Regions from separate parts of the Mitsuaria sp. CC2 genome, predicted to be linked through region 2. Evidence: predicted binding sites of a transcription regulator. Region 2 holds the regulator's gene; the other holds the start of a gene.

Region 1 (3,397 bases), on a different contig from region 2:
CGCGCCCTCCGGATCGATCGGCGCGCCGAGCAGCGACGCCGACCGCGTCACGATGCGGCGCAGCTCGTCGGCGGTGTAGAACTCCAGCCGCGCCACGATGCCGAAGCGGTCGCGCAGCGGGTTGGTCAGCATGCCGGCACGCGTGGTCGCGCCCACCAGCGTGAACGGCTGAAGATCGAGCTTGATCGAGCGGGCCGCCGGGCCTTCGCCGATCATGATGTCGATCTGGTAGTCCTCCAGCGCGGGGTACAGGATTTCCTCGACGACCGGCGACAGCCGGTGGATCTCGTCGATGAACAGCACGTCGTTGCGCTCGAGATTGGTGAGGATGGCGGCCAGGTCCTTGGGCTTCTCCAGCACCGGCCCGCTCGTCTGGCGCAGGTTGACGCCGAGCTCGGCGGCGACGATGTGGCTCAGCGTCGTCTTGCCGAGCCCCGGCGGTCCGAACAGCAGCACATGGTCGAGCGCCTCGCGCCGCTTCTTGGCGGCGCCGATGAAGATCTCCAGCTGCTCGCGCGCCTTCACCTGACCGACGTATTCGTCGAGCAGCTTGGGGCGCAGCGCGCGTTCGATCGCGTCCTCGTTCGGCGACGCGGGCTGGGCGCTGATGAGGCGGGCCTGCTGCGGCGCGGGCGTGAAGTCGTCGGTCTGGATGCTCATGGTCGGAGGGTACGCCGCGCGCGGGGATTCATGACAGGTGCTTCATTGCCAACTTGATGCCTTCGCTGACGCCGATGTCCGCAGGCAGCGTCTTCAGCGCGGAACCGGCTTCCTTCTCGCTGTATCCCAGCGCCACCAGCGCCTGGAGGATGTCGGCCTGGGCGTCGTTGGCCACGGACACCGGCAGCGACAGATCGGGGCTCAGCTTGCCCTTGAGTTCCAGCAGCAGCCGTTCGGCCGTCTTCTTCCCGATGCCCGGGACCTTCACGAGCCGGCCGGCCTCCTGCTTGGAGACGGCCTGGGCCAGATCCCCGACCGACAGGCCCGATAGCAGCGACAGCGCCATCTTGGGCCCGACGCCGCTGATCTTGATGAGCAGGCGGAAGGTGGTGCGTTCCTCGGCGGTGAGGAAGCCGAAGAGCACGTGCGCGTCCTCCCGGATGCTCAGGTGCGTCAGCAGCGAGGCGCGCTCGCCCAGGCCCGGCAGGTTGAAGAAGGTGCTCATCGGCACGTCGACTTCGTAGCCGACGCCCTGCACGTCGATGACAACCTGCGGGGGCGATTTTTCCGCGATGACGCCGGTGAGCTTGCCGATCATGGGCGCGGATTATCCGCGTTCGTCGGCGCTTCGACGTGATTCTGCTGGATGTTTGTCCAGTATTTTCCCGAGGCCGGGTGTCCGCTCCCCGCTCTGGCGCCGGAATCCGTCTCGCAGGACGTTCAGTTCCTGCCGAAAAGCCCCAGGCGCTGCGCTTCCAGCGCCGCCTCGGCGCGCGAACTCACGTTGAGCTTGCGATAGATCTGCTTCACATAGTCGGCGATCGTGTGACGCGACAGGCCCAACTGCACGCCGATCTCCGGCAGCGTGAAGCCCTTGGCGACGCGCAGCAGCACCTCCGTCTCGCGGTCGGTCAGCGAGACCTCGTGCAGCACCTGCGCCGCCTGCGGCCGGCGCTGCGAAGTGAAGTAGGCGATGACCTTGCGCGCGATCGATGGGGACAGCGGCGGTTCGCCCTGGCTGATGCGCTGGAGCTGCTCGACCAGCAGCTCGCGCGACTGTTCCTTCAGCAGATAACCGAAGGCGCCGGCCTGCAGGGCGGGGAAGAGGTGTTCGTCGTCGTCGTGGATGGTGACGATGACGGACTGCACTTCCGGCTGCTTCTCGCGCAGCGCCGAGATCACGTCGACGCCGGAACCGTCCGGCAGGCCCAGGTCCAGCAGCGCCAGCGTGAAACGCTGCGAGTTGACCTGCTGAAGGGCGTCCTGCACCCGCGAGCACTCGGTGACGACCGCGTTGGCGAAGACCTGCTTGACCAGGACCTTGAGCCAGGCGCGGATTTCGGGAATGTCTTCGAGGAGCAGGATGTGGTTCATGGCGCGGATTCTTGCTCAGGAAAGCAGTGCCGGCAGGGAACCCGCCGACTTCGCGCAACAGTACGGCTTTCTCGGGGGGCTGACCATCCTGATCAACGCCGGACTGTGGTGCCGGCGGCAATGGATCACGCGAGATCGCGATCAGAGCGTGATCAAAGTGGGATCGTGAGCCGGATGACGGTGCCCCAGCCGGGTCCGGATTCCACCAGGCACTGGCCGTGCATCTGCTTGGCGCGGGCCTTCATGCTGGCCATGCCGTGTCCCTTGTCCAGGCGACCTTCGAGCTCCAGCGGGATGCCCTGGCCGTTGTCCTGGATCACCACCGAGAAGTAGCCGTCCTGCGCCGAGCAGCTGATCACACAGTGCGTGGCGCCGCTGTGCTTGATGATGTTGCTGACCGACTCGCGCAGGATGCGCGTGGTCTGCACGTAGGCGCGGGCGGGGAAGGTGTGCTCGATGTCCTCGGCAGGGGATTTCCACTCGGCCAGGATGTTCGCCTGGGCCAGGCGGGAGACCACCTCGGCGCGCCAGTCGCCCAGCGCGTCCAGCAGTTGCACCGGCTTGCCGGTCAGGCCGCGCACTGACAGCCGCATCTCTTCCAGCGCCTCGCGGGCGAGCGTCGAGATCCTGTCCGACTCGCTGGTATGCACGATGGTCAGCAGCTTGGCGCCGAGGTCGTCATGCAGGTCGGCGGCGATGCGCTTGCGCTCGCGTTCTGTGACCTGCTCCAGCTTGGTCTCGGCGACCTGTTCGAAATGGCGCTCCAGCTCGGCGATGCGTTCCTGCAGCCGCAGCTCGCCCTGCAGCACGGCGAGCTCGGATTGCGTCAGCGCGCGGGCGAACCCGCGCACGCGATGCAGGCCCAGGCCCAGCAGGCACAGGGGACCGAGGATGCCGGCCAGCCCGCTGCCCGGCAGCGTCCAGGCCGTCAGGATCGCGAGCACGCCGAAGCCGATCAGCACGCAGCTGAGGACAAAGTCGGACTGCGGGTAGCGCTCCTCCAGCGTCGGGAGGAACATGTCCTGCCAGAGATGCCAGAGGTGCCAGGCCATCGCGACCAGGAGCTGGGCGCCCAGCCACCAGAGCGCGAAGGCGGCGATGCGTGTCGCGGGCAAGGGCAGCAGCAGCGCGGCGGGGAAAATCAGTGCCTGGGCCAGCAGCGCGCGATGCATGCGGCGATCGTGTCGTCGCATCCGCCGCATGAGGTAGTGGACCGCGCACCAGAGCAGCCACGGCGCGAGGATCACCGCGATCCCGGTCCGCCACGAGGACAGCGGCGCGAGGCCGATCATGACCACCCATCCCGGCATCAGCACGAGCAGCCAGCCGATGTGCCGTTGCGCGCGGCGCTGCCAGATCAGCA
Region 2 (3,397 bases):
CATATGGCCATCGAAAAAGCCCTCTACACCGCCACCGCCACCGCCACCGGCGGCCGTCAAGGCACCGCGCAATCGTCGGATGACCGCCTGAAGGTCCAGCTGTCCACGCCCAAGGCGCTGGGCGGCGACGACGGCGCCGGCACCAACCCCGAGCAGCTGTTCGCCGCGGGTTACTCGGCCTGCTTCATCGGCGCGATGAAGGCCGTTTCCGGCCGCAACAAGGTCGCCCTGCCCGCGGAAGTCTCGATCACCAGCGAAGTCGGCATCGGCCCTCACGCCAACAAGCCCGGCGCTTTCGGCATCGCCGTCGCGATGAAGATCTCGGTGCCCGGCATGGACCGCGCCGCACTGGAGAAGCTGGTCGCCGAGGCGCACGAGGTCTGCCCGTACTCGAACGCCACCCGCGGCAACATCGACGTCACGCTGACGATCGTCTGATCCTCCGGGTCCGGTTCGTTCCGGATCCGCGATGAAAAAAGCGCCGGCATTGCCGGCGCTTTGTCGTTGATGAGAAGCGCGGCGCGCGACGTACTCAGCGGGATTGCAGCAGCGTGAGCATCAATTCGATGCGCGCCGCCCAGGGCGACAGCGCCGCCGTCGGCTCGTCGCTCGCGCCGACGATACGCCCCTGCGCGCAGCGCGTCGTCCGCCAGACGGGAACGCCCGCGTCCTTCAGCGCCTGCACCGGCGCCTCCAGCGCGCGGTTCAGCGTGCCGTTCCCCGTGCAGGCCAGCACCAGGCCTTGGAGTCCGGCCGCACGCCATGCTTCGAGCGAACGCGCCTCGGCGCCCGCATGGCTGGCGAGCACCGCGACCCACGGCCATTGCGACGCGTCTGCGGGCAACACCTTCGTGCCCAGGGCATCACCCTGCGGCCAATCGCGGAAGCGGCGCACGATCCCCTCCTCCACCACCGCCAGCGGACCGGCGTCGGGTCCGGCCTCGAAGGCATCGAGGCGGTAGGTGTGCGTCTTGCGCAGCTCCCCCCCCGACCATACCTTCCCTGCGACCACCGCGACGACACCGCGTACGCCGTCGGCCTCGGCCACAGCCACGGCGTCCAGCAGGTTCTGCGGTCCATCCGCCTGGATAGCCGTCGCCGGGCGCATCGCCGCCGTCAGGACCACCGGCTTCCCGGGCGCGAGCACGCGCTGCAGCAGGTAGGCGGTTTCCTCCAGCGTATCGGTGCCGTGCGTGATCACGATGCCGCGCACCTCGGGGCGATCCAGGTGCTCCTGCACGCGACGCGCGAGCCGCGCCCAGGTCGCGTGATCCATGTCCTTGCTGTCGAGCTGCGCCAGTTGCTCAGCCTCCAGCGCGCGGGCCGCCAGCGCCGGCACCGCGCCCACCAGCGACGCCACCGACAGCGAGCCGGCCTTGTAGCCGACGTTGTCCGTCGCACTGCCGGAGGCCCCGGCGATGGTCCCCCCGGTGCCGATGATCACAAGGGTCTGGGCCGCACTTTGCAATTTCTCGTCTCCTGTATAAAAATCCAGATGCTGGATGAATTCTCAGGCGGCTTTCGAACCTTCCAAGGCCTGCGCCGTCTTCGACATCCGCCCCTCAATCGAACAAAGGCCAACTCGTGGACACTCCGCCCAAACTCACTGCCCGGCAACAGCAGATCTTCGATCTGGTCCGCGACAGCATCGAGAGCACCGGATCCCCACCCACCCGCGCGGAGATCGCGCAGCAGCTGGGCTTCAAGTCCGCGAACGCGGCCGAGGAACACCTGCAGGCCTTGGCGCGCAAGGGCGTCATCGAGCTGGTCGGCGGTACGGCGCGCGGGATCCGGCTGCCGTCGACCGCGCTGCGGCAAGTCAACCGCGCCCGGGAGCACAGCCAGTTCGCACTGCCGCTGGCGAGCCTCGCACAGCTGACCTTGCCGCTGGTGGGCCGTGTCGCCGCCGGTGCGCCCATCCTGGCCGAAGAACACGTCGAGCAGCACTATAGCGTCGACGCTTCGATGTTCTCGAAGGCGCCGGACTACCTCCTGCGCGTGAAAGGCATGAGCATGAAGGACATCGGCATCATGGACGGCGACCTGCTCGCGGTGCAGAAGATCAGCGAGGCTCGCAACGGCCAGGTGGTCGTCGCGCGCATCGGCGACGAGGTCACGGTGAAGCGCTTCCAGCGCCACGCCGACGGCATCCGCCTGCTGCCCGAAAACCCCGATTTCCAGCCGATCGAGGTGCCCCCCGACGAGCAGTTCGCGATCGAAGGTTTGGCCGTCGGCCTGATCCGCTCCGGCGGCTTCCACTGAGCGCCGGGATCCGCCCATGAGCGCGCGAAAGACGCACACCAAAGCAGCCTCGGCCGCCGACTGTGCATCACTTCGGCAGATTCCCAACATCGGGCCGGCGATGGTGCGGGATTTCGAGGCGATGGGGATTCATCAACCAGCGGATCTCGTCGGCGCGGACGCCTTTGCGCTATATCAGCGGATCTGCAAACTGACCGGTCAGCGTCATGATCCCTGCGTGCTGGATACCTATATGGCCGCTGTCGATTTCATGAACGGCGGCCCTCCCCGGGATTGGTGGAGTTATACGGCGCAGCGAAAGCGCGAGTATCCAGACCTCTGATCCTTGGCCAAAACAATCGGCCAAAGAAAAAACCCTGACGATTTGCATCGACAGGGTTTCAATGTTGGCGGAGTGGACGGGGCTCGAACCCGCGACCCCCGGCGTGACAGGCCGGTATTCTAACCAACTGAACTACCACTCCAGATAAGACGCTATTGAGTGCATCTATATCATTTGCGAACAAGTTTCGCTGCAAACCATCGATTCCTCTCGGAACCTCGCTGCAGCCAAGCCTTGTCGTACTTGGCGTCCCCTAGGGGATTCGAACCCCTGTAGCCACCGTGAAAGGGTGGTGTCCTAGGCCTCTAGACGAAGGGGACTGGACTTGCTGTCTTGACTCGAACCGTGCGTACTGAGCAACCATCACACCCGAAGGTATTCTGGTGGAGGTAAGCGGGATCGAACCGCTGACCTCTTGCATGCCATGCAAGCGCTCTCCCAGCTGAGCTATACCCCCGAATGCTTTCGCATCGAATCGGTACGCTGCCCGAGTCTCAACTGTGTTGGCGGAGTGGACGGGGCTCGAACCCGCGACCCCCGGCGTGACAGGCCGGTATTCTAACCAACTGAACTACCACTCCAGATACTCAAGACCTTTCGATCTATCGCATCAAACTCTTCCCGCGTTGATTTCATCAATTGCTTGATGTCATCACTGCGTCGATTTCGTTACTGTACCTGATTTTGACAACGATCAAATCGATTTCCGAAGAATTTTTCGATTTTCTCATTCAATCTCTGGTCAGCAACCAAGTTCGAAACTTGGCGTCCCCTAGGGGATTCGAACCCCTGTAGCCACCGTGAAAGGGTGGT

Evidence for each region. The regulator LexA, encoded in region 2, represses DNA repair genes until DNA is damaged. The targets are predictions, from matches to a motif close to ACTGTATNNNNATACAGT.
Region 1: a site for LexA is predicted at 1,302-1,319, ahead of ruvA (Holliday junction branch migration protein RuvA). Genes of this name have one in related genera too.

Annotation. Positions count from the first base shown of each region.
Region 1 is NZ_JARVXN010000029.1:32,531-35,927, reverse strand. Features, by position in the region: gene ruvB (Holliday junction branch migration DNA helicase RuvB) at 1-660, opposite strand, end outside; gene ruvA (Holliday junction branch migration protein RuvA) at 689-1,258, opposite strand; gene PV762_RS19890 (response regulator) at 1,381-2,034, opposite strand; gene PV762_RS19885 (hypothetical protein) at 2,033-2,203, shown strand; gene PV762_RS19880 (sensor histidine kinase) at 2,187-3,397, opposite strand, start outside.
Region 2 is NZ_JARVXN010000033.1:62,145-65,541, forward strand. Features, by position in the region: gene PV762_RS21700 (organic hydroperoxide resistance protein) at 4-438, shown strand; gene PV762_RS21705 (asparaginase) at 533-1,468, opposite strand; gene lexA (transcriptional repressor LexA) at 1,585-2,262, shown strand; gene PV762_RS21715 (helix-hairpin-helix domain-containing protein) at 2,279-2,584, shown strand; tRNA gene PV762_RS21720 (tRNA-Asp) at 2,650-2,726, opposite strand; tRNA gene PV762_RS21725 (tRNA-Glu) at 2,829-2,904, opposite strand; tRNA gene PV762_RS21730 (tRNA-Ala) at 2,966-3,041, opposite strand; tRNA gene PV762_RS21735 (tRNA-Asp) at 3,089-3,165, opposite strand; tRNA gene PV762_RS21740 (tRNA-Glu) at 3,348-3,397, opposite strand, start outside.